Alkalihalobacterium alkalinitrilicum: one gene and its partner. The protein of the gene in region 1 interacts with the protein of each later gene in a pairwise test. Links are inferred from orthologs where the notes say so. Each region holds a gene or a part of one and is shown on either strand. Other genes may lie near its edges.

What was found.
Region 2: the proteins of BK574_RS19685 (region 1) and minD interact in binary tests that used the Bacillus subtilis proteins (3 or more experiments, as listed by UniProt). The link is inferred for Alkalihalobacterium alkalinitrilicum from one-to-one orthologs.

Annotation. Positions count from the first base shown.
Region 1 is NZ_KV917368.1:4,060,859-4,076,980, forward strand. Bases 6,687-9,643 are described here. They hold BK574_RS19685 (CpsD/CapB family tyrosine-protein kinase), read left to right. Parts: upstream 6,687-7,797; coding sequence 7,798-8,490; downstream 8,491-9,643. Other genes in these bases: BK574_RS19675 (LCP family glycopolymer transferase), read right to left, coding at 6,687-6,821; BK574_RS19680 (YveK family protein), read left to right, coding at 7,070-7,783; BK574_RS19690 (tyrosine-protein phosphatase), read left to right, coding at 8,572-9,339. Also shown: BK574_RS19645 (TRAP transporter permease), read left to right, coding at 1-164; accC (acetyl-CoA carboxylase biotin carboxylase subunit), read left to right, coding at 426-1,784; BK574_RS19655 (acetyl-CoA carboxylase biotin carboxyl carrier protein subunit), read left to right, coding at 1,787-1,999; BK574_RS19660 (YeiH family protein), read left to right, coding at 2,094-3,284; BK574_RS19665 (LCP family glycopolymer transferase), read right to left, coding at 3,330-4,340; BK574_RS19670 (nucleotide sugar dehydrogenase), read left to right, coding at 4,597-5,880; more of BK574_RS19675, read right to left, coding at 5,925-6,686; BK574_RS19695 (polysaccharide biosynthesis protein), read left to right, coding at 9,783-11,594; BK574_RS19700 (four helix bundle protein), read left to right, coding at 11,877-12,230; UTP--glucose-1-phosphate uridylyltransferase GalU, read left to right, coding at 12,402-13,283; BK574_RS19710 (type II secretion system protein), read left to right, coding at 13,417-13,848; BK574_RS19715 (DegT/DnrJ/EryC1/StrS family aminotransferase), read left to right, coding at 14,267-15,478; BK574_RS19720 (sugar transferase), read left to right, coding at 15,490-16,122. UniProt on the Bacillus subtilis protein: May be involved in the regulation of capsular polysaccharide biosynthesis. Autophosphorylates in vitro. Phosphorylates and activates in vitro two UDP-glucose dehydrogenases, YwqF and TuaD, as well as the DNA-binding proteins Ssb and SsbB.
Region 2 is NZ_KV917368.1:4,754,137-4,770,085, forward strand. What follows is about bases 5,830-8,613. They hold minD (septum site-determining protein MinD), read left to right. Parts: upstream 5,830-6,716; coding sequence 6,717-7,511; downstream 7,512-8,613. Other genes in these bases: mreD (rod shape-determining protein MreD), read left to right, coding at 5,830-5,873; minC (septum site-determining protein MinC), read left to right, coding at 5,976-6,665; BK574_RS22980 (NarK family nitrate/nitrite MFS transporter), read left to right, coding at 8,108-8,613. In the rest of the region: BK574_RS22940 (hypothetical protein), read left to right, coding at 417-1,619; BK574_RS22945 (Maf family protein), read left to right, coding at 1,948-2,520; RadC family protein, read left to right, coding at 2,591-3,283; BK574_RS22955 (rod shape-determining protein), read left to right, coding at 3,423-4,463; rod shape-determining protein MreC, read left to right, coding at 4,483-5,352; more of mreD, read left to right, coding at 5,349-5,829; more of BK574_RS22980, read left to right, coding at 8,614-9,610; nitrite reductase large subunit NirB, read left to right, coding at 9,659-12,091; nitrite reductase small subunit NirD, read left to right, coding at 12,107-12,433; assimilatory nitrate reductase catalytic subunit NasC, read left to right, coding at 12,498-14,663; cobA (uroporphyrinogen-III C-methyltransferase), read left to right, coding at 14,687-15,484; BK574_RS23005 (peptidoglycan DD-metalloendopeptidase family protein), read left to right, coding at 15,658-15,949. UniProt on the Bacillus subtilis protein: ATPase required for the correct placement of the division site. Cell division inhibitors MinC and MinD act in concert to form an inhibitor capable of blocking formation of the polar Z ring septums.

The DNA of each region.
Region 1 (16,122 bases):
TAAACTGGTATATTAGATGTTTGTTACTATGTATAGGTTTAATGCTAGTAATACCTGAAATAATCAGTGACATTTTAGGAGCTATTCTCTTATTATCAATTATTCTTATCCAAAGAAAGCCTACTACTATTTCATCAGAATCTACAATAGATTCAGTAAATTAAATAAAGGCTTTAAGGTGGAGGGAAGTCATTACTTCCCTCGATCTACTGATATTAGACAATTAATGCCAATTAATATAAAAGGCTGGTAGAGTATGAGAGCTTTTGACTAAAAGTTTATTTTTATATAGGTAAAAACTATATTAATTATCAAAAATGTGTATTTTACATTACATAAAACTAATTATAAAATTATTATGAGAATTCTAAAAATAAACACAAAATTTATAGCGGTCTGGTATTGCTAAATAAGGAGGAGTATTTTTGTTTAAAAAAGTTTTAATAGCAAATAGAGGAGAAATAGCAGTTAGGGTCATTCGGTCCTGTGAGTATTTGGGTATTAAAACTGTAGCTATATTTTCGGAGGCTGATCGTGATGCCCTCCATGTTCAACTGGCTGATGAAGCTTTTTGTGTTGGGGGACCACGCGTAAATGAAAGTTATTTAAACTTAGAAAAAATTATCGAAGTGGCTAAAGAGAATAGCGTGGATGCAATACATCCTGGGTATGGTCTCCTTTCAGAAAATAGTCATTTTGCTGAGGAGTGTAATAAGAATGGGATTGTGTTTATAGGTCCTTCTCCAAAGGTTATTTCTCGTATGGGTAGTAAGATAGAGGCACGTAAAGTAATGGTAAATGTAGGTGTGCCTGTCGTTCCAGGAATAGATTATCCTTTAGGGGATGTTGAAGAAGCTTGTAGGGTAGCAAGTAAAATGGGCTTCCCTGTTATGTTAAAGGCCTCTGCAGGAGGTGGGGGGATAGGGATGCAGGTTGTCAAGACTGAGGAAGAACTTCGAAAAGTATATTCTGGTAACCAAAAGCGAGCTAATGATTTTTTTGGGGACGGGGCAATGTTTATCGAAAAATTTATTGAAAACCCACGTCATATTGAAGTTCAAATTTTGGTTGATAGTCAAGGGAATGCAGTATATTTGTGGGAACGTGAATGTTCTATTCAACGTCGTCATCAAAAGGTGATCGAAGAAGCCCCATCATCTTTTTTAGATGAAGAAACTAGAAGGGAAATGGGAAAGGTTGCTGTAAGAGCTGCAAAGGCCATTGGCTATACTAATGCAGGGACGATTGAATTCTTGGTTGATAGCAATAAAAATTTCTATTTTTTGGAAATGAATACGAGGTTACAAGTAGAACATCCAGTTACTGAAGAAATAACGGGCATCGACTTAGTCAAGGAACAGATAGAAATTGCTACAGGAAAAGAATTAACATTTTCTCAATCTGATATTAAAAGAATAGGTCATGCAATAGAGGCCCGGATATATGCTGAGGATCCTCAAACATTCTTTCCATCACCAGGTAAAGTTACAAAGTTTAAGATTCCCAACGGTGAAAATATTCGTCATGAATTGGCTGTTTACGAGGGTTTTACCGTGACACCATACTATGACCCGATGATTGCGAAATTAATTGTTACTGGAAATGACCGAGATGAAACGATTAATCATCTTAAAGAAGCATTGGAGAACTATCATGTAGAAGGAATTAAAACAAATATACCTATGTTAAAAAGAGTTATCTCCCATCCAGCCTTCAGTGCAGGAGATACAACCACAAATTTTGTACAAAAATATTTAAGTGATAAATCAAAAGTGGAGGGATAAACATGAGTGAAATTGTAACAAATATGGCTGCGAATGTTTGGAAAATACTAATTAACGAGGGGGACCAAATAGAAGACGGTCAAGAAATTGCAATAATGGAATCTATGAAAATGGAAATACCAGTAATAGCCGAAGAAAGTGGAGTTGTTAAAGAGATCAAAGTGAAAGAAGGAGACTTTGTTAATGATGGAGATGTTTTATTAATACTAGAATAATAAAGACAACCAAATAGTCAAATTTGATTATTTGGTTGTCTTTATTTTGAATTATTTTACCAGATGGAATTAGTTGTAAGAGGGAGGTGACCTTTTGGCAATTCCAGAAGTCAAAGAAAAAGAAAATTATCCTGCTCAAAAGAAAGAATCTCGAGCTTCTAAATTGGGCAAATTTTTACCTGGTATTGGGTTGTGTTTAAGTGTAATGGTAATTGGGTTATATTTAGCTGAGGTATTGGGAATTGCTTTTAATTACTTAAATGGAATTTCTACTGAGGCTAGTAGCCCTATTTCGGGAGTATTTATATCAATTATTTTAGGTTTACTAATAAGAAACATGATTGGTTTACACCCTATTTTTAAGAACGGTGTTAATTTTTCAATCAAGTTTATTTTGAAATTAGGAATAATTCTATTAGGAATCAGGTTAAGTTTTATGGATGTTGTAAAATTAGGTTCTTGGGGAATTCCTATTATTATCTTGTGTATAGTTTCCGGAATATTTATTACTCTCTGGATTACAAAAAAACTAAACCAATCTTATCGTTTAGGGACATTAATTGCTTGTGGTACGGGAATATGTGGTGTAACAGCTATACTAGCAACTGCTCCTAGTATTAAGGCAAAAGAAGATGAGGTTGCTTATGCAATTGCTAATATAACGTTATTTGGAATAATAAGCATGATCCTCTATCCATATATTGCTTTTTATTTGTTTCAAAATGACCCTATTAAAGTAGGAATATTTCTTGGTACAGCCATACATGATACAGCTCAGGTCGCTGGTGCTTCTCTAATTTACGATCAAACTTTTGATAATGCTAGAGTTATTGATGTTGCAACTATAACAAAATTGACACGTAATTTCCTTATTATTGCTGTTATCCCCATAATATCTTTCTATTATCTTAAAAGTATTCCCAAAGATAGTAATAGTAAAGGTGCGGTTACGCCAAAGTGGTATAAATTAATACCATTATTTGTAATAGGTTTCCTCATTTTATCTGCTATTAGATCCATTGGCGATGCTGGTGTATCACATAGTGGGTTTGCTTTTGGATTACTAACACCCGAAAATTGGGCATCCTTTTATTCAAATTTAGACACAATTGGTACAAAATATATGTTAGGTTCTGCTATGGCGGCCGTTGGACTATCAACAAGCTTAAGTGTATTTAAAGGTTTAGGTATTAAGCCATTTTATATCGGTATAATTGCAGCATTGTCAGTAGGAGTTATCAGTGTCATTATGATTTCCTTATTGGGAGGGTTAATAAATTTTTAAAACTAATGAAAGGAGCCTGCAAATCAGCAAGCTCCTTTCATTAGTTTATTCTGTTACATCTTCCTCATTCATACCTAAACTATTAGGTAAACTTTCTTCTAAACCTAAGTGCACTCGTAATTCATGAGAAACATCTTCAACAGACTCTTGGTCTAATTGATAGTAGTAAATGCCATCCAAACGCAAATTATCGCCGCGTAATGAAAGTTGTTCAATATCATTAATAGAGCTTGCATAAGGATGTAATGCTAACATGTTTTCAAATAAAAAATTGGTTGAAATATGTTCACTAATTTCATCAATAATCGTATCGAAACGTAGGATCGACGATAATGATGCGGCTTCTTTAATAACCCCTTTAACGACTTCTTGCTGACGTTCCCCACGACCAATATCTCCGCGTGGATCATCTTTTCGCATTCTCGCATAAGCTAACGCTTCTTCACCATTTAAACGTTGTAGCCCTTTGTAGATCGTTACCGCGTTTCGACTTCCTTGACTTCCATGTGCATTAAAAGTAAATGGTACTTCGACTTCAACGCCGCCTAAAGCATTGATAACCTCTATAAAGGCTGTAAAGTTCAAGCGGACAAAATAATCAACTGGAACATCAAGTAATTCTTCAACCGTGTCAATCGACATATCGACGCCGCCGAATGCGTGAGCGTGGTTGATTTTATCTAGGCGATCACGTCCAACAATATTGACTCGTGAGTCACGAGGAATACTTAACATTTTAATTGATTGTTCTTCTTTATTAAATGTCACTAACATCATCGAGTCTGTTCTTGCACCGCGACTGTTAGGTTCTAACGTATCTATTCCTAAAAAGAGAACGGAAAAGTTATCACTTTTTGGATCAATCGGTTCTAATCGTTTTTCTGATTTATCGCCACGTGCTAATTCTTGATTCACTTCTGAAGCAGCACTTGCAAGTTTATATGTGAGATAGGAACCATAGGCAACTGTCGGAACTACAATTATCAATAATGGAATGATAAACCATAGCAATCGACGTCTATTTTTCCTTTTTCTTTTATCAGTTCTTTTTAGCATAATTCGACTCCTTTTTCTAGTCTTCTAATCTATTTTAGTTGAAGACTTTCTTATTAGCAATACGTAAATAATTCCGTTTATTCCTTTTAAAACGGCTAATTTCTAGTGTGTTTATAAAGGTTACTAAAATAGTAACCCATTTTTCTAGTATCTTCTAGTACAAAGTTTGACAATATATGATATAATACACCGTGTATTTTTAAAATAGTATATTAAATTTATATAAATATAATCTAAATAGATGGAGTGATACACATTGTCAAAGAATAGCTTATGTGTAGTTGGATTAGGATATATTGGTTTACCAACAGCGACGATGTTTGCTAAACATGGCTTTAATGTATTAGGTGTAGATATTAACGAAAATGCTGTAAACCTTTTAAACCAAGGAGAAATTCATATAGAAGAAGTGGGCTTAGGTGAATTAGCGAAGGAAGTAGTCACGTCTGGAAACTTACATGCAGCAACAGCTCCATCATTTGCCGATACCTTTATTATAGCAGTACCAACGCCTCATCATGCAGACGGTTCTGCCAATTTAGATTACGTCGTATCTGCGACGAAGTCGATCTTACCTTATTTAAAAGAAGACAATGTAGTGATCATCGAGTCAACGATCCCACCGCGTACGATCGATGATGTGGTGGCACCGATCCTTACAGAAGCAGGTTGGAATGTCGGAGAGAATGTATTTTTAGCCCATTGCCCTGAGCGTGTTCTTCCTGGGCGTATTTTAATCGAGCTCGTTGAAAACACACGTATTGTTGGTGGAATTAACGCGATTTCTGCCCAAAAGGCAGCTGAAGTTTACCGTACGTTTGTGACAGGCGACATTTTAGAAACAAGTGCCGTCAGTGCAGAAATGTCGAAGTTAATGGAAAATACGTACCGTGATGTCAATATTGCCTTAGCAAACGAATTAGCGAAAATTTCTGAGCGTCTTGGTGTGAATGCACTGGAAGTTATTCAACTAGCAAATCACCACCCGCGCGTAAATTTACACCTTCCAGGTCCTGGTGTTGGTGGACACTGTTTAGCAGTTGACCCTTACTTTATTATTGAAAAAGCACCAGAACAAGCGGTGTTAATTTCGGACGCTAGAAAAATCAATAATTCAATGCCACAATTTGTTGTGGAGCAATTAGAAAAAGTGCTTTCTAATGAAAATGCGAAAGTGGCCGTATTAGGGTTAACGTACAAAGGAAATATTGATGATGTTCGTGAAAGTCCGGCGATGGATATTGTCGCGTTACTACAACAAAAGTCATTTAATCTGTCCTTCCATGACCCGCACGTACGTCAAGAACAAGTATCTTTTACCTTATCATCATTTGAAGATGCCGTTGAAGGTGCGGAATGTGTGTTAATTTTAACAGACCATAAAGAGTTCAAATCGTTAAATGAAGAAGCAATGGTGAATACAATGAGCAACCCACTTGTATTTGATACTCGTAATTGTACAATAATCGAAAATACAGCGATTCAATACTTTAATTACAGCAACTTGTTTGAAATGAATAAAACATTACAAGAAGTGTAATAATACGAAAAAGCCGTTCCGAATGGAACGGCTTTTTCAATCACTTATTGAAGTTCTAAATGCTTCTTCAACTCATTGCTTACACGTGTAATTTCTTCATTAGGGACAATGTAGTAGTAAATGCCATTTATCGTTTGACCAGAACCGCTAATTTGTAGTTCATCTACACTGTGGCGAGCATCACGGTAATTCGATTGAATTTTGTTGATCGCATCGAAATCTAAATCAGTCTTAACGTTATTACCTATTGCTTTTAACATATCATCAAGTCGTGTAATTGAACTAATTTGAGCTCCTTCTTGGATCACACCATTAATCACTTGACGTTGTCGATCATTTCGTCCAAAATCTCCACGAGGATCTTGCTTTCTCATTCGAACAAACGAAAGGGCTTCTTCACCATTTAATGTGATTTCTCCTTCAGGAAATGTAAATCCACTTTGATTAAAAGCAAAGCTATTATCAACAGTTACGCCACCAACAGCATCGACAATATCTTGAAACCCATCCATATTAACACTAATATAATGATCAATTGGAATATCAAGCATATGCTCAACCGTATCCATCGTCATTCCCACACCACCAAATGCATAAGCATGGTTGATTTTGTCTTCATTCCCACGACCAACAATAAGTGTACGCGTATCACGAGGAATACTTAACATTTTAACGGATTTCTCATTTGGATTAACCGTCATTACGATAATCGTGTCTGAACGACCTTTAATTTCCTCACCGCTAGAATCGACTCCTGTAATAAGGAAAGAAAGTGGTTCTCTTTGATGAAAGTCAACCAACCGTGTTTTTTCACGTTCAATGGGTTCATGCATTTCTGATGCAGTATCTTTTACCGTCTTATATAAGTAGAAACCGTAGCCAACAACTGATAAGACGATGATACTTATAATAATAGAAGCAATGATAATTATTTTCTTCATGGGATAGTGCCTCTTTCTATGGTTTTTTGACATTTTTTGATAGTCTAGCAGATTTATTATAGAAGGAATTAGACAATTCCGCAATCTGAATTTTCACACCGGTATCACACAAATTTTAGATTCATATATAAAAATTTACTAATCTCTTTTTTTACCTTCAAATCTCGACCGTATATGATATAATTCTCTATGTAATTTCTAGTTGAAATTGACAATTTTATAAGCTTCTTACTATTAGGGAGGACAAGATGGAAGAAACAATTAGCCTAAAAGAACTATTTACGACATTAAAGAAAAGAATAAAGTTACTCATTATTCTACCGTTGATTGCTGTCGTAGTTAGCGGATTAGTCAGTTATTTACTTTTAACACCGATTTATCAGTCATCGACACAAATCTTGATCAACCAGTCAAAGGTGGACATGCAAAACGTAACTCAAGCAGACTTAAGGACCAATATTGAATTAATTAATACGTATAACGTCATTATGAAAAGTCCAGTGATTTTAGAAAAGGTTATTGCTGAACTTGACTTAAATACATCGGTTGGTGCTTTGAATAGTATGGTAACTGTCGGCAGTGCGCAAAACTCTCAAGTCGTCGCGATTACCGTGCAGAACGAAGATCCAGCAATGGCGGCACAAATTGCGAATACGGTAGCAAGCGTGTTCCAACGCGAAATCGTCAATATTATGAATGTCGATAACGTCAGCATTTTATCTGTTGCCCAAATGGCTGATAACCCAAGTCCGATTAAACCAAACCCTACATTAAATATGGCGATTGCTTTTGTTGTTGGGTTAATGACGGCCGTTGGACTAGCCTTCTTACTTGAATACTTAGATACTACTGTAAAAACAGAACAAGATATCGAAAAATTACTCGGTTTACCTGTCATTGGAGTTGTTTCGCAAATGGAAGCAACGACAGCGAATAAGAAAAACCGACGAAATGCTTCTTAGAGGAGGTCTAGACGATGTCACGAAAAAAACATACAAAAGAATCGAATAAACGAAATTTAATTACCCATCATGAACCGAAGTCACCGATATCAGAACAATATCGTACGATCCGTACGAATATTGAATTTGCGTCCATTGATGAAAAAGTGAGTACGATCCTTGTAACATCGGCAGGCCCAATGGAAGGAAAATCAACAACAGCTTCGAACTTAGCCGTTGTCATGGCTCAACAAGGAAACAAAGTGTTACTGATTGACGCTGATTTACGGAAACCCACAGCACACTATACATTTGGCGTCGCTAATCTTGCAGGGTTAACGAGTATGTTAACAAAACAACATACGGCTGAAGAAGCGGTGCAAGTAACAGAAGTGAAAAATTTATATATTTTACCAAGCGGACCAACCCCACCCAATCCTGCAGAGCTTTTAAGTTCAAGAGGAATGTCTGTGTTATTGGAAAAATTAGCAACTGCCTTTGACGTTGTGATTTTAGATTCACCGCCATTACTAGCGGTAACAGATGCACAAATTCTCGCAAAACATGCTAACGGCACGATTTTAGTCGTAAGTAGTGGCAAGACAGATCAGGAGCAAGCTATAAAGGCAAAAGACCTATTAACAGCAGCGAAAGCGAAAGTTCTAGGCGTTGTCTTAAACGCAAAAGAGCTCAAAGAAGGTCAATACTACTATTATTATGGTAGATAAATGGTAATCTTGTAAAAGGGTGTACCTAAATGCCGTATTCTATGATAATATGGAAAAGGATTTACAAAAGAGGTGAGTAGAATGATTGATATTCATTGTCATATCTTGCCAAGTGTTGATGACGGGGCAGCCCATAAAGCGGAGAGTATTCAAATGATCGAGCAGGCAATCGAAGAAGGGATTACAACGATCATTGCCACTCCACACCATCTGAATGGACCATATATAAATGAAAAACAAAGCATTATTAAAGCTGTGGATCAGCTAAATGAAGAAATAAAAATAAACGGACTTAATATGAACATCTTACCAGGTCAAGAATGTCGAATTTATGGAGATCTAGTCAGCGATTATCATAAAGGCGACATTCTTCCGTTAGCAGATAGTAACAAATATGTATTTGTTGAATTTCCATCTAATCATGTCCCACGATACGCAAAGCAATTATTCTATGATATGCAGCTGGCGGGGTTAACACCGATTATTGTGCACCCAGAACGGAATAGTCAGATCACGGAAAAGCCAGATCTGTTGTATGACTTTGTGACTAGTGGAGTATTAACGCAAATTACAACATCTAGTTTGACAGGTCACTTCGGTAAAAAGATTAAAAGATTTACAGAAGATCTCATCGAACACAATTTGACACACTTTCTAGCATCGGACGCTCACAGTTTAGTAAAGCGTCCATTTCGAATGAGAGAAGCTTTAAGTGAACTTGAAAAAAACTTTGGAACTGAAGTCGTGTATCAGTTCCAAGAAAATGCCAATCTTGTAGTGAGCGGTCTTCATGTAGGTATGGACCCACCTGAGAGGATTCAAAAGAAAAAGTTCTTAGGGATATTTTGAATAGGGTGATGGATATGAAGAAATTTTCAGATTTCCCAAAAACGATAAATAAAACGGTTAGGTATATTCAGCAGGATGCGCCTTACGAAGACCTTGAGGCCATCCATCATCTAATTAAAACAGCAATAGATAGACGCAAGCAACAAGAAAACAGGACGAGCAAGGCGACCTGTTAGAGTATAATCTATTGGCAATGTCTCCTTGCCGTTATCGATGGAGGCACTCGACCATGCTGTGGGGTTCTGTATCTTGAACCCTTAGGTGCTAGTCGTCAAGGGTGTGGTGTGAGGAGAGGTTAAATGCCTCTTTATATTTAAATATAAAACAATTGTAATGAAACGTTTTCATTGCTTTTATATTGAGCCTTAAGCTATGGATCTTTTCACAAAAGGTGTATAGCTTAAGGCTTCATTTTTGGAAAATGATTTGGAAGGGGTAGGAAAATGTCTTATCAGAAACGGTTATTAGCATTAATGCTAGTAGACTCTATGATTGTCTTATCATGTATTTTCATTAGTTACTTTATATTACTACCAATAGGAACTACAATTTCAACGGTACTTATCATCAGTTCAGTGACATTATTACTAAGCCATCATGCATTTGCCTACTATTATAAGTTGTATAAAAAAGCATGGGAATATGCGAGTATTAATGAGTTGATTGGGATTGGAAAAGCGGTCACTTTTTCGATTATTGTAACGGGGGTTGTCCAATTCGTCCTAATTCAGGATGTTTATTTCCGTACGTTAGCGATTACTTGGATGATGCATATTTTATTTATTGGGGGTTCCCGTTTTTCATGGCGTATGTATCGCGATACGTACATTAAACCGAGTAAAGATAAGATGCGTACGCTTATTATCGGAGCGGGTTCAGCAGGGACAATGGTCGTGAGGCAGCTTCAGCATAATGAGGATGTCGAACTGAACCCCGTTGCTTTTATTGATGATGACGTTTCGAAGCATCATTTAGAAATTATGGGTCTCCCTGTATTAGGTGGCGTAGAGGTCATTGAAGCAGTCGTTCAAGAAAAGCAGATTGAACAAATTATTATTGCCATTCCTTCATTGAAAAAAGAGGAGCTCAACAATATTTTCAACGAATGTGCAAAAACAAAAGCAAAGACACAAATTATGCCAAAGATCGAAGACATTATGGTAGGGAAAGTGTCTGTGAACCAATTCCGAGATGTTGAGGTAGAGGACTTACTCGGTCGTGAACCCGTTGAATTAGATATCGCTGGTATTGAGAACTTTATTAAAGGACAAACCATCTTAGTGACAGGAGCAGGAGGTTCGATTGGATCTGAAGTTTGCCGACAGATTACTAACTTCGGGCCGAAAGAATTAATCCTATTAGGTCACGGTGAAAATAGTATTTATTCGGTTGAAATGGAATTAAGACGGAATTACCCTGACCTAAATCTAGATACAGAAATTGCAGATGTTCAAGATCGGGAAAAGATGTTTGTAATTATGAATAAACGAAAGCCACATGTTGTCTTCCATGCCGCTGCTCATAAGCATGTACCGTTAATGGAACGTAACCCAGAAGAAGCGGTGAAGAATAATGTGATCGGAACGAAAAATGTTGCCGAAGCGGCGAGTGATGCGGGAGTTAATACATTTGTTATGATTTCGACGGATAAAGCAGTGAATCCAACGAGTGTGATGGGCTCTACGAAACGGATTGCGGAAATGGTTATTCAACATATGGATATGGTTAGTGATACGAGGTTTGTAGCGGTTCGTTTTGGTAATGTATTAGGTAGTCGTGGGAGTGTCATTCCACTATTTAAAGAGCAAATTCAAAACGGTGGTCCAGTGACAGTAACTCATCCTGATATGGTACGTTACTTTATGACCATCCCAGAAGCTTCTCGACTTGTGTTACAAGCGGGTACCTTAGCTAAAGGTGGAGAAGTGTTTGTCCTGGATATGGGGGAGCCTGTTAAAATAGTAGATTTAGCAAGAAACCTTATTAAACTATCTGGATATACAGAAGCAGAAATTCCGATTGAGTTTACGGGTATGCGTCCTGGGGAGAAGATGTTTGAAGAGCTTCTTGGTGAAGATGAGGTACATGATGAACAGGTGTATCCGAAGATTTATCGCGGGAAGACGCCGATGGTGAATATTAATGTGGCCGAGCAGTTGATTGGGGAGTTTGAACAATTAACAAGTGAACAGCTGCGTGAGGAATTGTTGGATATTGCGAATTTTAGGAAGAAGAATTTGCAGGTAGTTGGATAGCTATTAGTTGGTTAGTTGGATAGTTGGACAGTTGGTTAGGGGATAGTGGTTAGTAGGTAGGAAAAGCGGAATGAGTTGATGAGTTGGAAGAGTTGGGACTCGTTTCGCTAGCTGAAACGTCGGGGGTTGGAAGAGAATAAAATTGGCTGGTTGGTTAGGAAAGACAAGACCAAAAATTAACATTTTTAGGTAAAAGAACAGCTTCTTGGAATAACTCAAAAGCCTAACCAACTAATAACTAACCAACTAACCAACCAAAAAACAGAAAGTTGGTCCTTCAAAATGACTTATAACGACACTAACAAGTTAATCGTTTGGCAAAAGTCACATCAATTAGTCCTCAACGTTTACAAAATAACCAAAGACTTTCCTAAAGATGAACAGTACGGATTAACATCGCAAATTAGACGAGCCGCCGTTTCTGTACCGAGCAACATTGTCGAGGGAAAAGCAAGAGGCTCAAACAAAGAATACAAACGATTTCTGCTAATCGCGAGAGGATCACTAGAAGAAGTGAAGTATCAAATGTTATTAGCAAAAGAGTTAAAATATATAAATATAGAAGACTATGAAGAATTGTCAAAAAGAGCAAACGAAATAGGGAAAATGTTGAATGGAATTATTAGAAGTTTGTAAATTAGTTGGACAGTTGGACAGTCGGATAGTTGGTTAGGAAATGATATAGCTTAAAGCATATTATGTTGTTTACTGAAGTAGTTTAGCAAGAAAATAGCTTCATTGAACAACCCAAAAACCTAACCAACTAAAACCTAACCAACTAACCAACCCAACCAGGAGGTTATTTAATTGAAAAAAGTCAAAAAAGCCATCATCCCTGCAGCTGGCCTTGGAACTCGTTTCCTTCCAGCGACAAAAGCAATGCCGAAAGAAATGCTACCGATTGTCGATAAACCGACGATTCAATATATTGTCGAAGAAGCAGTTAATTCTGGAATTGAAGATATTATTATTGTTACAGGTAAAGGGAAGCGTGCAATTGAGGATCATTTTGATCATGCGTTTGAGTTAGAGCAAAACTTATTCCAAAAGGGCAAAACTGATTTATTAGAAAAAGTTCAATATTCGTCGAATATGGTAGATATTCACTATATCCGTCAAAAAGAGCCACAAGGATTAGGACATGCTGTATGGTGTGCTCGTAAATTTATTGGGGATGAACCGTTTGCGGTATTACTAGGTGATGACATAGTTCAAGCGGAAAAGCCTTGCCTAAAACAACTGATGGAGCAGTATGAAGATACACTTTCATCTGTTATTGGTGTGCAGACAGTGCCTGATGAAGAAACACATCGTTATGGAATTGTAGATCCGATCAACAGTATTGGACGTAGATATTCGGTAAATCAGTTTGTTGAAAAACCAAAGCAAGGTACAGCTCCATCCAACTTAGCGATTATGGGACGCTATGTTTTAACCCCCGAAATTTTCATGTTTTTAGATCGGCAAGAAACAGGAGCTGGTGGGGAGATTCAGTTAACAGATGCGATCCAAAAGCTAAATGAAATCCAACGTGTGTTTGCTTATGATTTTGAAGGTAAGCGATATGATGTTGGGGAGAAGATGGGGTTTGTGAAAACTACATTAGAGTTTGCGATGCAGAATGGGGAGTTGAAGGGAGAGTTGCTTGGTTTTCTTGAGGAGATGTTGGAGAGGGAGAGAGTGAAATAAGTCGGACAGTTGGTTAGTGGGTTAGTTGGAAAGGGAAAGATAGTATAGATCTTTAAGCCTTCCAGCTTACCAACTGTAATATATTTTGACACCTTTAGAATTGCTGAATAAGACAATCTTGGAGGTGTCATGTATGTTTGTAAGTAATAGAGTTACTAAAATACTGTCAGTTATAAAATCATTAAGAACGAGTTCAATAGCAAAGGGTGGTAGGTTTCTTAGAACTGAGAATAAAGGTATTACACTAATTGAGCTACTTGTTATAATTACAATTTTAGGAATACTTGTAGCGATTGCGGTGCCTTCTGTTTTGGGTTTGATAGATAAATCTAGAGATGAAGTTTGTCGTGTGAATTTACTTCAGTTGGAAAAGGAGTATGAGACATATTTAGCTCTGGAGATTATTGATCACTCCAATGTAGTGTTTACACAATTTTTAGAAAGTTACGATGGTAAAATTTGTGGAGATGAGTGTAGTTTTGCTTATGTTGATGGAAAAGTTGTTTGTAGTGATGGGGCTGGTGACGATGATGGTAAGGAAGACGAAGGTGTTCCGTTTTTATGATTGTAAGTGATTAGGTTTTAGGGGATAGTGGGTAGAAAGACCTTAACCTAATTACTAATAACTAACCAACTAACTGCTAATTCGATTGAATAATAACGTGGAACTGACTATCGTAATCAGATAACAAGTTGGAAGCCTTGGAGCGTAAGGGTTTCGAGTGTTTTTAATAGTTTTTAAGGTTTGATTGAATGGTAGTTTAATAGGAAGAAACACGGTTGAGATTAGTTTAAAAATGAAAAACCTTCGTGATTGAATGTAGTTGATTGAATAGATATTACGAGGTGAGTATCAGAAGTGGATTAGGTTTGGTTGGTTAGTAGTTGGTTGGAAGAGGAGTTATAGTTCCAATTAAGTCCTAGCAAACTAAATAACTCTTAAATGCTTTGAATCAAAACATAATAAAGCGAGGGAAATTATAATGATTGATACTGAATTAAGAAATATTCCATTCTCTCCACCGGATATAAAAGAAGCGGAGATTGAAGAAGTTATAAAAGCAATGAAGTCTGGTTGGATTACAACTGGACCAAGAACTAAAGAGCTAGAAAAAAGAATAGCTAAATACGTTGGCACAAATAAAGCTGTTTGCTTGAATTCAGCAACTGCAGCTATGGAGCTTACCCTTCGGATTTTAGGTATTGGACCTGGCGATGAAGTCATTACTTCAGCATATACCTATACTGCATCTGCCTCAGTTATAGAACATGTTGGGGCGAAAATAGTTTTGGTTGATACTGCACCAGATTCTTTTGAAATGGATTACTCTAAATTAGCAGATGCAATATCTGAAAAGACTAAAGCCATAATTCCAGTTGATATTGCGGGAAAGATGTGTGACTACGATACTATCTTTGAAATAGTAGAAAGTAAGAAAGAACTATTCAAGCCAAATAACGAACTACAGGGGTTATTTAATAGAGTAATTGTTATGACGGATGCTGCTCATGCTTTTGGAGCAGAGAGACAAGGAATGAATTGTGGGCAAGTTGCGGATTTTACTTGCTTCTCTTTCCATGCTGTAAAGAACTTTACAACTGCTGAAGGTGGAGCTGTTGTATGGCGTAATGATGGTGGTTTAGATGATGAATGGCTTTATAAGCAGTTCATGCTATATAGCCTTCATGGTCAATCAAAAGATGCCCTTGCCAAAACTCAAAAAGGCTCATGGGAATATGATATTGTTTACCCTGCCTATAAATGTAATATGACAGATATTATGGCGAGTATTGGTTTAATACAATTAGATAGATATGACGGATTGCTAGAAAGACGGAGAGAAATTATCCAAATGTATGATAGAGAACTTTTACCATTAGGGATTCAGAGTCTTCAACATTACGGTGATGATTTTTCTTCTTCAGGGCATCTCTATTTATTGAGAATACCTGAAATCAGTGAAGGGAAGAGGAATGAAATTATCGTTAAAATGGCTGAAGCGGGTGTAGCGTGTAACGTACACTATAAGCCATTGCCTATGTTTACAGCATATAAAAATTTAGGGTTTGATATAAAGGAGTATCCTAATGCTTTTGAACAATATGTAAATGAAGTTACACTCCCACTTCACACTTTATTGAGTGATGAGGATGTGGAGTATATAATGAATTGTTTAAAAAAAGTTATAGGTTAGGTGGAAAGTTAATGCCTGAGATAAAAAGTTACCAAAATACAAAAAAAACAAAGTTATTTGATATAGAGATGATACTGGACCAAAAGAGAGGTCAACTATTGTTAAAGAGAATTTTTGATATATTGATCTCGTTTATAGGATTAGTGGCTTTGTGCCCATTGTTACTAATAATAGCAATTATTATAAAAATAGATTCTATGGGACCTATTTTTTTTAAGCAAGTACGTGTTGGGAAATGTGGAGAAGAATTTAAGATATATAAATTTCGTACTATGATATTAGATGCTGAAAACAAAGGCATGCAAATCACAGTTGGTAAAGATAAACGGATTACGAAATCAGGTCATATTTTACGAAAGACAAAATTAGATGAATTACCTCAGCTAATAAATGTTTTTAAAGGTGACATGTCTTTCGTGGGGCCTAGACCAGAGGTGCCTAAATATGTTGCATTATATGATAACCAACAAAAAAACATTTTAAGGGTAAGGCCAGGTATAACTGATTTAGCATCTATTGAATATAGAGATGAAAACACTCTGTTAGCTAAGAGTAATGATCCTGAAAAAACATATATCGAAGAAATTATGATCAAAAAAATTGAATTAAACATAGAATACCTAAGTAAGATGTCAGTTCTTTAT
Region 2 (15,949 bases), 690 kb from region 1 along the record:
GAGGAAAACCCCTCACTGATGGAAGTTTCACTTTATCTTTAACAATAAGTTTGAGGCGATACCATTGAAACTTAAATAAACATTTTACCAGTAATTAGGTATAATAATAAGTAAATGAGATTTAAGTTCATATTCTTCTTATAAATGGATATGATCGTAACTAACCGAACGTTTAATGAAAAATAATTTCAATAACTAAAAGAGTTCTTCCCCCAATCTCTCCCTGTCGATCATCACAAAAACATTTTCAATAAAATTGTCCTAGATCATAAGAAAACTAGCTATTTTATGTGGCTAAGCAGGAACTCTGCTGCTTACCCTTTTTCTCTATTAAATTTTTACTTTTAGTTCTATCTACTAATTCAAATTAATAGAATAGGAATAAGAAAATAAGAAGTAGGAGAGGAGCGAGTGATGTGGAGCAAGGTAAGCAACGAATTTCGGTAAAGTTGAACGGTAAAGAACATTCGTTTCATGAGATAGAGAAATCAAATGAACCTAAGGTACTTAAAGAACTTAGCGAAAGTGAATTCAGACAACCTCTAGATTTTAGCGAGGTGTCTCAACCTATACAACCGACTCCATGGAAATTCCCTAGTGAGCGAGAAATAGTGGAACCGCCAAATCTAGAGGAAATTCGCGAGAGTGATGAAGAAGAACCACGTATTAACGATAGCTCTAAAGGTTGGTTTAGCAATAACATTATCGACTTTAACAAGTTAAAAGAAGCGAAAGAAGAGAGAAGCCAACCCTTCTGGGATGATGGTAATAGAGGTTGGAGTCCTAAACTCCCCCCTGTAAACCGAAAGAAAAAAGGAACAAATCGTTTCAAAAGTACATTGGCGCAATTACCCATTTCACTCATTGTGGCTGGATTATCCGCCATTATCGTTGGGGTAGGATTTGGATTTATGGTGTTGACCGCCTTTACTGGGGAAGCTGACGGGAATACGGCCTCACTTACGCCAGCGAATGAAGTCGTTGAGACAATAGCGACTGGACAGGCTGTTCAAGCTGCGACTCTCCCAGATTTGTCGGTCGAAATTGTTCAAGGCGGAGCTTTTTCAACATCAGAAAAAGGAAATGAAATTGTCTCAGCGATTAAAGCAAGAGGACAAGCCGCGGTCTTAAAAACAGGCAGTGACCCGATGTATATGTTCATTGGACTCGGACTTCAAAAAGAAGAAGCAGGCCGGTTAAGTCAACTGTATCAAGCGCAAGGGCAAGATACGTATGTGAAACCTTTTGCAGTAAACGGTTCTATTGCTTCGGTTGATAGTGAAGCGGGAAAACAGTTTTTCACACAAGCGGGTAACATGTTTAATGAACTCGTGCGTTTTTCGGTGGCAGGCCTTGCAGGACAAAGTGTAGAGATTGGAAATATAGAAACGTTTCTAAATCAATTTCAAGAGTGGAACAATAATGGAGCCACTGTTCTGTCGGCACTACCAGAAGAAGTTAGAGGACAGGCTCAACAATTCATCACGAGTATGTCAGGAGCTGCCGCCGAATTAGAAGGATATAAAGGGGAACAACAAGAAATCAAGCTGTGGGGTATCCAACAACATTTGTTAGAAGCGCTATTATCATATGAAGCGTTGATACACGTATTAAAATAATAAATTAGAATTAGTTAAGACTCATCTTCGTAAGGTGAGTTTTTTTGTTCTGAGGTAAGTCCGAATTTCTTTATAGGGTTAATTATTATAGAAGACAATAAATTCACGAATATTTATGAGCACTTGCATTAATATATTGGAAAGCTGTTGGGCATCACAAATCAGAGAAATTATTAAGTTAATGTAAAGATTTACTCTGCTATCTTTCATTTAATAAGTATCATTTGTTATCATTTAACTAATCCTTGTACAATAAACATATGAATTGTAAGTTCAGAAAGGTCTTTTTTGAGCTTAATCATAGATTATTGTAAAGGATGTGCCCTTCATGAAACCATTCGTATTAGCCTCAGGTTCACCTCGCAGAAAAGAGTTACTAGAACAAGCGCAAATTTCATTTACCGTACAAACCAGTGATGTTGATGAAACGATCAATTCCAATTTATCTTCAAAAGAATTAGTTCAGTCGTTAGCTTATCAAAAGGCAGAAGCTGTTTTTGCTATGAACCAAAATGCAGTCGTATTAGGCGCAGATACGATCGTCGTATTAGATGGTCAAGTGCTCGGGAAGCCCAATGACCGTAACCATGCAAGAGAGATGCTTTTGAGTTTGTCTGGAAAGAAGCATTCTGTTCTTACTGGAGTATCGATTTTAAGTCAGGAACAACAACGTACTTTTTTTGTTGAAACTTACGTGCAATTTTGGGAATTGTCGAATAAGGAGATTGAACGTTACCTTGATACAAATGAACCTTTTGATAAGGCTGGAGCTTATGGAATTCAAGGCTTTGGTGCAACGTTAGTCAAAGAAATCTCAGGTGACTATTTTTCCGTTGTTGGTTTACCACTGGCTTTGACTGTACGAGAGTTGATCCACTTTGGAATCACCCCCAATTTTTAGTATAAAAATCCCTTTTCGATAGGATGAAATGAAGAATATTGGCAAACGCTAGGAAAGTGAGGATATTACTTTGACCAAGCAGTCCTTATTGATTCGTGATGTACCGTTTCATGAGCGCCCTCGCGAAAGACTTCTCGCAGAAGGGGCCAAGTTTTTATCGAACCAAGAACTGCTTGCGATTATTTTACGAACAGGTTCAAAAGAAGAATCGGTATTACAATTAGCTCAGCGAGTGTTACAAAAGTTTGATGGGTTAATGTTGTTAAAAGATGCGACTGTCGAAGAACTACAAGAAATCAAAGGGATCGGTGAAGCAAAAGCAGTAGAAGTTTGTGCAGTACTTGAGTTGGGTAGGAGAATTAGTAGCTTAAAATTTGATGAACGATACGTCATACGATCACCTGAAGATGTGTCTCGATACGTAATGGAAGACATGCGGTCTCTAACGCAAGAGCATTTCGTATGTCTTTATTTAAATACGAAAAATCACGTCCTTCATCGTGAAACGATTTTTATCGGCAGCTTAAACGCTTCGATTGTTCATCCACGTGAGGTTTTCAAGGAAGCGTTGCGGCGCTCCGCAGCTTCATTCATTTGTCTGCATAATCATCCTTCTGGAGACCCAACTCCGAGTAGGGAAGATATAGAAGTGACGAAACGGTTAACGGAATGCGGAAGAATTCTTGGAATTGAGCTGTTGGACCATGTCATCATTGGTGATCGAACGTATATCAGTTTAAAGGAGAAAGGATATTTGACATGAAATTTTAAGAAATCCACAACATCATAAGAAAAATAAACGTGTAAAATTATCGTATAGGTACTTTGAGACTATTCTTTTGCCTTGATATTCAGTATAATATACTTTATGAGTTTTGGGTTTCATGAAGGGAGATACATAGATGTTTGGTGGCTTTTCAAAAGATTTAGGGATTGATTTAGGTACTGCCAATACTCTTGTATATGTGAAGGGTAAGGGCGTTATTGTTCGTGAACCATCAGTAGTTGCCTTGCGAACAGATACAGGATCGATAGAAGCGGTCGGGAACGATGCAAAAAATATGATCGGACGTACTCCAGGGAATATCGTTGCCATTCGTCCAATGAAGGACGGCGTTATTGCTGATTTCGACACAACTGCAACAATGTTAAAACATTTCATACGACAAGCGCTTCGACAACGTTCAATTTTCACAAGAAAACCGAATGTAATGGTTTGTGTGCCTTCTGGTATTACGGCTGTCGAAAAAAGAGCTGTCGAAGATGCGACAAAACAAGCAGGCGCTCGCGAAGCGTATACGATTGAAGAGCCTTTTGCTGCAGCGATCGGTGCAGATTTACCTGTCTGGGAGCCAACGGGAAGTATGGTTGTCGATATCGGTGGCGGTACGACTGAAGTGGCGATCATTTCACTAGGTGGGATCGTTACAAGTCAGTCGATCCGTGTCGCTGGGGATGAAATGGATGATTCCATTATTCAATACATTAAAAAGACATATAATTTGATGATCGGTGAACGCACAGCTGAGGCTCTTAAGTTAGAAATCGGTTCGGCAGGTTCTCCAGAAGGCGTTGAAGATATGGACATTCGTGGACGTGATCTTGTGACAGGTTTACCGAAGACGGTAACAGTCACTGGTGCAGAGATTTCTGATGCCTTAAAAGATACGGTTGATTCGATTGTCGATGCAGTGAAAAACACATTAGAAAAATCACCACCTGAATTAGCAGCTGACATTATGGATCGAGGAATTGTGTTAACTGGTGGAGGCGCGTTGCTTCGTAATTTAGATCGTGTCCTTAGTGATGAAACAAATATGCCAGTTATTGTTGCTGAAGATCCGCTCGATTGTGTGGCACTCGGTACGGGTCGTGCATTAGAAAATCTTCATTTATTCCGCTCGAGGGCAGGTATCACAGTTCGTTCGGGTCGCAAATCGTAATTGTAAGTAGGTGTAGACAATGACATTTTTTTCAAATAAACGGCTCATTGTCTTAATGGTGAGCATTATTATACTTGTTGCGTTAATTGGATATTCCATGAGTGACCGTGACCGACTAACTTGGCCAGAGCAATTTATGAAGGACACTGTTGGATGGGTTCAAACCCTCGTTTCCAAACCCGCTCATTTTGCAGCGGGTTTCTTTGAGAATCTGAGTGAACTACAAGGAATCTATGCAGAAAATCAAGTATTAAAAGCAAGATTAGAAGAATATGCTCAAGTTTCTGTTGAGCGAAATATGTTGAAAGTAGAAAATGATACGTTAAAAGCAACCCTTGAAATTGAAGAAACACTAAGTGATTACCAAATGCGTACAGCAACTGTCATTCATCGTAATCCTGATCGCTGGAGTGAGTATATTGGAATTAATCGTGGCTCAGAACACGGGATCGAGCGAAATATGGCAGTTATTACATCTGGTGGTTTAATCGGTAAAGTCCATCAAGTCGGTCAATTTTCATCCAAAGTACAGCTCTTAACGGATAATGATCGAACAAATCGAGTATCTGCGATGGTACAAGCAGACGATCCTGTATATGGATTTATTGAAGGGTTCGATCAAGAGTCGGGATTACTTATGTTGAAGAAAATGGATATTGATGCGGATATTGAAGTGGAACAAACGGTAACGACATCAGGACTAGGTGGTGTATATCCGCGTGGCTTGATCATCGGTGAAATTGTGGAGATTGTACCTGATGAATACGGTTTGACAAAAAATGCTTACATTCAGCCTGCGGCTAATTTTTATGGATTGGATTATGTCCTTGTTATTGAACGTACGAGTACGAGCTTACAGCCAGAACTTATGGAGGAGGACGGATCGTGAATCGTATTCTTCTTCCTTTAATCATGCTGTTCTTTTTTGTCGTCGAAGGGTCTCTATTTCAAGTATTTGCCCCAGAGCAATATGGCAGTGGTATACTGTATATTCCTAGGTTTGTCGTCGTTGCAATTGTGATTATCGGTATTTTCTTAGGTCGGACTCATGCAATTATTTACGGATTAATTTTTGGAATTCTGTATGATGTTGTTTATACAGAATTGTTAGGTGTCTATATGTTTTGTCTTGGGTTGATTGGCTATTTGTTGTCGTTATCACACCCTTATGTTAGAAGAAGCTATTCTCTTGTCGTCATTCTCACCTTAGCGGCCGTGCTAATCGTTGAGTATTTCACTTATGGGATTAATTGGATGTTGAATATAACTGGAATGATGCATGATGAATTTTTACGACAACGTTTATTATCAACTTTAGGTATGAACTTTCTTTTTTCACTGATCTTATTGTATCCTTTACGAAAGTATCTTCTTTATTTAAAACGAATGGAAGAAATTCAAAAGCACTAGTCATTGCAATTTTCTCTATAGAAAAAGAGGAGATTTTAGTCTTTTTGTAGAATTAACAGTAATGGTGTAAATGGATTTAACCTATTTTGAGGTGAAATATAAATGGTACAAAAGAAACACCACGTTACAATAAAAGGAACGAAAGACGGATTAACATTTTTATTGGATGATAATTGTTGTTTTGAAAATGTGATGGAAGAACTAAAAGAAAAATTATCATCGAAGCATTATGAAAAATCAGATGGTCCAGCAGTCAAAGTTCATGTAGTTACTGGAAATCGTTATTTAACAGAAGACCAAGAAAACACACTTCGTCAACTTGTTTGTCATGAAAAAAATTTAGTTATTGATAAACTTGAAACCAATGTCATTACCAAAGAAGAAGCTGAAAGAATTGCAGAAGAAAAGCAAATGGTCATGGTTTCAAAAATTGTACGTTCAGGACAAGTCTTTAAAGTCAATGGCGATTTATTACTGATTGGCGACGTAAATCCAGGTGGAACGGTCATTGCGACAGGTAATATTTTTGTCATGGGAGCTTTGCGTGGAATGGCGCAAGCTGGGAGCGAAGGAGATGAAACGGCGGTGATCGCAGCCGCAGTTATGGCACCTTCTCAGTTGAAAATTAATGAGCACTTACGTCAAGAGCCAAATCGAAATGAACAAGTGGACCGACAAATGGAATGTGCCTACATAAATACGAAAGACGGTGCGATTGTCTTAGAACGTATTCAACAATTGCCTTGGCTACGTCCAAGCTTAAATCGATCACCAGAAAAAGTGTTTTCGTAAACGGATAAACCGTATTGGAATTTGACATAGAGGAAGAAAGGGGAAATATGTGTGGGAGAGGCTATCGTAATTACTTCTGGAAAAGGGGGCGTCGGGAAAACGACAACTTCCGCTAACATCGGAACAGCCCTAGCCCTTTCAGGTAAAAGAGTGTGCTTAATCGATACAGATATCGGCCTTCGTAACCTTGATGTTGTTATGGGGCTTGAAAACCGAATCATTTATGATCTTGTCGATGTTGCAGAAGAGCGTTGTCGCTTACAGCAAGCCCTGATTAAAGACAAGCGCTTTGAATGTTTATATTTATTGCCAGCTGCACAAACAAAGGATAAATCGTCAATTAATCCAGATCAAATGAAAATAATCGTTGAAGAGTTAAAACGAGATTATGATTACGTTTTAATCGATTGCCCTGCAGGTATCGAACAAGGATTTAAGAATGCCGTTGCTGGAGCAGATAAAGCGATTGTCGTGACAACTCCTGAGTTGTCAGCCGTTCGTGATGCAGACCGAATTATTGGTCTACTAGAAAAAGAGAATGTGGAACCACCATTGCTCATCGTGAATCGTATTCGAAATCATATGATGAAAAGTGGAGAAATGCTAGATGTTGACGAGATTGTTAGTATTTTAGCTATTGAATTACTAGGAATTGTCGTTGATGATGAAAATGTTATTAAACATTCTAATAAGGGAGAGCCTGTCGCTCTTCATCCTGGAAGCAAAGCATCGATTGCTTACCGGAATATCGCAAGACGTATTTTAGGTGAAACAGTCCCTCTAATGGCATTAGGAGAGGAAAAAGGTGTATTTAACAAAATGAAAAAATTCTTTGGAATTCGGTAAAAACTAGCGAATATAATAACTCGTTTGTAGACCAATTTTAGGGTGATATAAAAGTGATTAAGAAGTGTAGTGGACTTTTCCATTACGCTTCTTTTTTTATCCGTTTTACTGGCGCTAAGACTCCGCCACTCAAGGCAAGTAGGAGAATAAGGATAGTAAAGGTAAATGATAAATAACAACTGATGGTAGTTATTATCATGTTATTTGTAAACTTTTAACAAAATAATCAATGAAGACTCATTTTATGAGTAAAAAACTAACAACCTTCGAAAAAGGCTAAGTTCCTTATTTTATAGCTATTTTGCTAAGTAATTTCACTTACAAAATACTGTTTTCATTGTATGGATAGGGTAAAACCTTGTCAGATCTTCTTTCAATTGAGAACACAGTCGTCATCTTTTATGGCAAAATGACAGTAATTCAAATAGTCAGAAACTTCTTACGGATGTTCACCCAGTATTAGTCAAACAAGAAAAGGACCAAGTGGTCGTCTTACTGTTACTATAATTCCTTGTATCCATATTTGAATAAGGGGAATTAGGTAACCTTACAACCATTCGTAAGAGTAAAAAAAGAATGTTTAGGGGGAATACGAGTTGAAAGTTTCTGATCTTTTTACCTTTAAGGACGAGAGGACGAAAATTTTACACTTTACCTGGTTTGCCTTTTTTGTATCTTTTTTCACCTGGTTCAATATGGCACCACTAGCGACGACGATGCTTGAGAGCTCAGACTGGTTGACGAGTGAACATATTGCAGCATTAGCCATTATCAATGTTGCCTTAACGATCCCAGCTCGAATTGTTATCGGGATGTTGTTAGACCGATTTGGTCCGAGACTTGTCTATTCAAGTTTATTAATTCTAATGTCAATACCAACGTTTGTGTTTGCTTTCGGAGATAGCTGGTCACAAATGATGATTTCGAGGTTATTACTAAGTAGTATTGGTGCAAGCTTTGTTATTGGTATTCGAATGGTAGCAGAGTGGTATCCGCCAAAAGATGTCGGCTTTGCTGAAGGGGTCTACGGTGGTTGGGGGAATTTTGGTTCTGCTGCTGGTGCAATGTTACTTCCTTGGGTTGCCTTAACGATGTTCGGTGGCGATAATGGGTGGCGTTATGCTGTAGCGTTAACAGGAGTCTTTTGTCTCGTGTATGGTGTCATTTACTACTTGAATGTCCGTGATACACCAGAAGGAAAAGAATACGTTAAACCGAAACGAACTGGAGCAATGGAAGTAAGTAGTTGGGGCGATCTAGTCCAACTCATTATTTGGACAGTCCCACTTGGTGGAGCTCTAGCCGTCCTTTCTTGGAGATTGGAAGGGATGGGCTTTATCTCAACGAATGTGCTGTATGCACTATATACGGCAATCGTACTTACTTTTGTTTATCAAGTTTATAAGATATTGAAAGTGAATGTTCCTATCTTAAAAAAAGGTGTGCCAAAAGATGATCAATATAAATTTAAAAATGTAGCTGCATTAAACAGTACCTATTTTGCAAACTTTGGTGCAGAATTAGCGATTGTTTCAATGCTCCCAATGTTTTTTCAACTGACGTTTTCACTAAGTGCAACATCAGCAGGTTTAATTGCGGCATCGTTCGCTTTTATTAACTTAGTCGCACGACCACTTGGTGGTATGCTTTCAGACCGCATGGGCAGCCGAAGGAAAGTGATGCTTGTCTATATGATTGGAATCACTATAGGCCTAGTAGCAATGGGCTTTATAGACTCATCTTGGCCACTTATTGCTGCTGTTGCAGTTATAATATTAACGTCCATATTCATACAGGGTGCTGAAGGCGCAACATTTGCAGTTATTCCGATGATAAAAAAACGGATCACAGGGCAAGTCGCTGGGATGACAGGTGCTTACGGTAGTGTAGGATCAACGATTTATTTAACTTTATATACACTCGTCACACCACAACAATTCTTTTTCATTTTGGCAATAGGTGCATTTCTTAGCTTTTTAGCTTGCTTCTTTCTATTAGAAGAGCCTGAAAATTCGTTTGGTGAGGAATATCATCTCTCATCAGTCGATATGGAAGAGGATGAAGTGGAAGAACAGGTATTAACGAAGAAAGCTCAATAAAAATAGTTTCTTAGAAAATAAATCAAATGGATTTCAGGAGGGGTTACGTTGGAGAAGAAAAAACTTGTACTAATTGGAAATGGTATGGCAGGTGTTCGTAGTATTGAGGAAATTTTAAAGTTGAATGGTCAAGAGGCATTTGATATTAAGATCTTTGGTAGTGAGCCACATGTTAACTATAACCGCATTATGCTTTCCGCTGTATTAGCTGGAGATACAACGATAAAAGATATCGAAATCAACAGTTTAGAATGGTATGAAGAGAATAATATCGAGCTTTTTACGAACGAAACTGTGACAAAGCTAGATACAGAGCGAAAAATTCTTTATACCGATAATGGAAGAGAAATGAGCTATGATCACGTTATTATGGCGACGGGATCGAACCCGTTTATTCTCCCTATACCAGGTGCTGAGTTAGAGGGTGTTATCGCGTTTCGAGATATTAAGGATTGTGAGACGATGATCGATGCATCGAAAAACTATAAAAAAGCTGTTGTTATTGGTGGGGGATTGCTTGGTCTAGAAGCGGCACGTGGTCTATTAAATTTAGGAATGGAAGTAGATGTTGTTCATTTACAAGACTATTTAATGGAAAGACAACTTGACCAAGATGCTGCCAAGTTACTTCGTATTGAACTAGAAAAGCAAGGCATGAACTTCCTTATGCCACAGTTGACAGATAAGATTGTTGGAACAGACCGTGTAGAAAAAGTGGTTTTTAAAGATGGGAGCGAAACAAAGGCAGACCTCGTCGTCATGGCTGTAGGTATCCGTCCTAATACGACATTGGCGAATGAAAGTGGAATTGAAGTGAATCGAGGTGTCGTTGTTAACAACTATATGCAGACAAATGTGTCAAATGTGTATGCGGTTGGAGAATGTGCTGAGCATCGGGAAGTCGTTTACGGACTCGTTGCCCCGCTGTATGAGCAAGGCAAAGTGTTGGCAAAACATATTGTCGGTCAGGATGCTGGCGAAGGATATCAAGGTTCGGTCCTTTCAACGAAATTAAAGGTGTCTGGAGTTAACGTATTTTCAGCTGGCGAATTCATGGACGATGGCTCAACAAGGAGTGTTCGAGTTTATGATGAGTTTGAAGGTATTTATAAAAAAGTAATGATCCGTAATGAGAAAGTGGTCGGCGCTGTGTTATTCGGTGATACGAAGGAAGGTACGAAGCTACTCAGTATGATTAATGAGGGCGCTGACGTTTCAGGTATGGCTCCGATTAATATATTGCAAAGTAGTAGTGGTGGGGAGTCTGAGAGTTTAACAGCAGCACTAGCCGATGGTGATCATGTATGTGGATGTAATGGTGTATCCAAAGGGGCGATCGTTTCAGCGATACGTGAGCAAAGTCTTTGTTCAGTTGAAGAAGTTAGTGGCTGTACAAGTGCAGGACGTTCGTGTGGAACGTGTAAGCCAATGATTTCTGAGCTACTGGCGGATACGCTAGGCGATGAATTTGACGCCGCAGCAAAATCAGAAGCGGTTTGCGGATGTACTGATTTAAGTCATGAACAAGTTGTAGCTGAAATACGTGAAAAAGGTTTAACACATACAAAAGAAGTCATGAATGTCCTCGGATGGAAAAATGAAGGCGGTTGTTCTAAGTGTCGCCCAGCGATTAACTACTATTTAGGAATGGTTCATCCGAAAAACTATGAAGATGAAAAAGAATCTCGATTTGTAAATGAAAGAATGCATGCCAATATTCAAAAAGACGGGACATACTCCGTTGTTCCAAGAATGTACGGTGGCGTAACAAATCCTAAGGAATTAAAGCGAATTGCGGAAGTCGCTGAAAAATATAATGTTCCTCTCGTTAAATTAACAGGAGGTCAACGGATTGACTTGCTCGGAATTAAAAAAGAAGATTTACCGAATGTGTGGAAAGAAATAGGAATGCCATCAGGGCATGCATATGGTAAAACGCTAAGAACGGTGAAAACATGTGTCGGTGAAAGTTTCTGTCGCTTTGGTACCCAAGATTCGATTGGGATGGGGATTGCACTAGAGAAAAAATTCGAAGGGTTGAATACACCACATAAAGTTAAGATGGCTGTGTCCGCTTGTCCAAGAAACTGTGCGGAATCTGGAATCAAAGACGTTGGTATAGTCGGTGTCGAAGGCGCATGGGAAATTTACGTCGGAGGAAATGGCGGCACCGAACTGCGAAAAGGCGATCTTCTATGTAAAGTAAAAACAAGTGAGGAAGTGCTTGTAATAACAGCGGCTTATTTACAACTTTACAGAGAAACGGCTCGTTACTTAGAGAGAACATCTCACTGGATTGAAAGAGTTGGCCTAGATTATGTTATAGACCATATTATTTCCAATGAACAAAACCGTAAAGAACTAAGCGCTAGAATGGATGTTGTTTTATCTACAGTGAAGGATCCTTGGAGTGAAATTTATGAAAGTGATGAACTTCAAAATGAGTTATTTAAAAATAAACACGTTGAAATCATTCAATAAAAGGGGGAACTGTTGATGAGTAAGATAGAAGCAGGGAATAAAGTGATGATTGGAAAATTAACTGATCTTCCAGATAAAGTAGGTAAAGAAGTGATCGTTGGAGACCAGAGTATTGCTGTTTTTCGCTTAGCTAGTGGAAAAGTACGTGCTGTTGAAAATAAGTGCCCGCATAAAAACGGGCCTCTCTCTCAAGGGATTGTAGCGGGTGAACATGTTTTCTGTCCGTTGCATGATTGGAAAGTTTGTTTAGATGATGGGTTAGTTCAAAAACCAGATATTGGTTGTGTGAAGACGTTTGAAACGGTAATTGATGGAGACGCAGTGTTTCTACTAGTTGACTAGAAAATTTACCGATTAGTAGTAGTTTGAACAACCCTTATAAGGGGACCAAGAGGGTGTAAAGTGAATGAGTGATTTAATTCAGTATTTTCGTGAAAAGCAACTAAAGCAAAGCTCTGAACAACTTATGAAAGGGCGCTGCCCCTACTGTAGTATGCAATGTTCGATGGAACTCATTGAAGAGCACATCATTAAACGTAAACGATTTAAAGTAAAGCCGAATAAACAAGATCCAACTTCAGAAGGGCGACTGTGTATAAAAGGTCTTCAAGCCCATCAACATGCGATTAATAGCGAGCGAGTAAAATACCCTCTTTTTAAAATCGATGGAGAATGGGTTCGAATTTCATGGGAATTAGCCATTGAAATGATCGCGGAACAATTTTCGCAAATGCAAAGTGAATATGGAAAAGATTCAATCGGGGTATACGGTGGTGGTTCGTTAACGAATGAAGAAGCTTATTTACTAGGCAAATTTGCTAGAGTCGGTTTGCAAACGAAATATATTGATTACAATGGACGCTTCTGTATGAGTGCAGCAGCGTCTGCAGCCAATGCTACTTTCGGTATCGATCGTGGCATGACAATGCAGTTAACCGAAATTGCTGATGCTAAATGTATTATTTTAGCGGGAACGAACATTGCAGAGTGTCAGCCAACGATCATGCCGTATTTCCGTAAAGCCAAAAAGAATGGAGCTTTTATAATTGCAATTGACCCTCGTGAAACTGCAACGACGAAATTTGCGGATTTGCACATTAAAGTGAAACCAGGGACGGATGCCAATTTAGCGGTAGGCTTACTGAAAGTACTCGTTGACGAAAATTATTGTGATGAAACATTTATTAGTGAGCGAACAAAAGGTTTTGACCAAGTCATTGACGAGTTAAATGGACTTTCGCTATCCGAGATTGCAAAACAATGTGATATTCCAAAGTCAGAGATACTTGAAGCCGCTCGTATTTATGGGAAAGCTGAAACAGGGATGGTCTTTACGGCTAGGGGTGTAGAGCAACATGCCAATGGCTATCAGACAGTTCGTCATTTTTTAAATCTCGTCCTAGCGACAGGAAAGATCGGCAAGCACGCATGTGGTTACGGAGCGATCACGGGTCAAGGAAACGGGCAAGGTGGTAGAGAACATGGTCAGAAAGCGGATCAATTGCCAGGTTATCGCTCGATTGAAATTGAAGCAGATCGTAAATATATTGCTGATGTATGGGGTATAGAAGAAGCTGAACTTCCGCGAAAAGGAGTCTCGGCTTACGAGTTAATAGAGAAGATTGATCAAGAAGAGATTAAAGCATTGTTTTTGATGGGCTCAAATCCAGTTGTTTCAAGTCCGAATGCTATTTTTGTTGAAAAAGCATTGGAAAAGCTAGATTTTTTAGTCGTTGTGGATATGTTTGTTTCAGAAACGGCTCGAATGGCAGACTTAATTTTACCCACTACATCTTATTTAGAAGATGAAGGTACGATGACAAACCTAGAAGGTCGAGTCGTCTTCCGGCATGCGGAGCGAAAAGCACCGAAGGAAGTTAAACACGATTGGGAAATTCTTTGTGAAATTGGGAAGGCTCTTGGGAAAGAAGAATACTTTTCATACGAAAATGCAGAAGACATTTTTACTGAATTGCGAAAAGCAAGTAAAGGTGGAACCGCTGATTACTATGGAATAACGTATGAACGAGTTAAGGATGGGGGTGTCTTTTGGCCGTGTCCAGAGGAAGATCACCCTGGTACACTCCAATTATTTGAAAAAAACTTTCATACTAAAGATGGTTTTGCTTCGTTTAACCTAAGCAACGATCTAATACGAAGTGAGAAGGCCTCGAAGAAATTTCCACTTGTCTTAACGACGGGGCGATTAATGGAACACTATTTAACAGGTGTTCAAACGCGAAGAAGCCAAGAATTAGTCGAGAGGTCTAAAGAACCGTATGTAGAAATTCATCCTGAAACAGCTGAACAATATAACATAGAAGATGATGTTATGGTACGCATTGAGTCGAAACGAGGTTCAGTGATTGTAAAAAGCAAAGTGACAAACAGGATACGTAAAGATACGCTATTTGCCCCATTTCATTGGGGAGACACACAATGTATCAACCGTGTGACAAATCCAGCGTTAGATCCTGTTTGCCGAATGCCAGAATTTAAAATGAGTGCCGTCAATATTAGTCCTATTCAGCTAAGTAAAGAAAAGGTTGAAAAACAATCGGTCGTCATTTAAAAGATAAAGAGGGGGCAAAGGAGATGAAAACAAAAGGGAAGGTGTTCCTTGTCGGAGCAGGACCTGGTGATCCAAAGCTCCTTACAATTAAAGGGTTAGAAGCCATTCAAAAGGCAGATGTTATTGTTTATGATCGTTTAGTAAATTCCGAGTTGATTAAATATGCAGAGCAAAAAGTAGAATTGATATATTGTGGGAAAATGCCCAACCAACATACGATCCCCCAGCACCATATTAATGAGATCTTAGTATATCAAGCAAAAAGAGGAAAACGAGTGGTTCGCCTTAAGGGAGGGGATCCTTGCATGTTTGGTCGAGGTGGTGAGGAAGCAGAGTTTTGCGCTGAACATCATATTGAATTTGAGTTCATCCCAGGAATTACATCAGGCATTTCTGCACCGATGTATGCGGGTATCCCAGTTACCCATCGAGATTATAGCTCTTCAGTTACATTTATTACAGGTCATAAACGTACAGATAAAAAGAGCCTAAGTATTAATTGGGAACAACTTGCGCCTGGTGGTGATACGCTCGTTTTTTATATGGGATTGTCCAACTTAGCAATGATTTGTGAAAAGTTAATGCAATATGGTCGCACGTCGAGTACGCCAGTGGCATTAGTTCAACATGGAACAACCATTCACCAGCGCACGGTGGTAGGTGACCTATCGACAATCGTTGAAAAGGCGGCCGAAGCTAAGATTCAATCTCCAGCTATTATTGTCGTAGGAGAAGTTGTGAAACTAAGAGAGCAACTGGCTTGGTTTGGTGAAGAAAGTATTGAGGAGTTTTCTAGTTTACAAGAGTCAAATATTAGCTAAAAAACGAATATTCATTTTACGGCACACAGTTTGTGTGTCTTTTTATTTTTCTAGGTAGATTTCTCTCCATTCTTAAATGATTTGAGTCATATAAGCAGCGGACAAGTCATAAGATAGAGTAAAAAAGTGGGACGAGACTAGAAGAATTTGTGGGGAAAAGGATGGGGTATGCGATGTCTAAGCGAATTGATAAGATCAAAAAACAAATAGAATCGAGACGACGAGAAGTTCAAGGAAAAGGGGCACGCAAAGAACGAGAACGTTCAGCGCCCCTTTTCTACGATCGTCATGACGAATCGAGAGACGATCCAGATTTTTATGTTTTTCAAGAAAAGAAAGAAGTGTCTCAAGATAGGTGGAAACAAAAAGATTGGTTTTTAATGCGCTCACTCATCGCAGTCGCTCTATTTTTGATGATCGCTATTATGTTTAATAGTGGTATGCCACAACTTGAAAGTGCGAGGC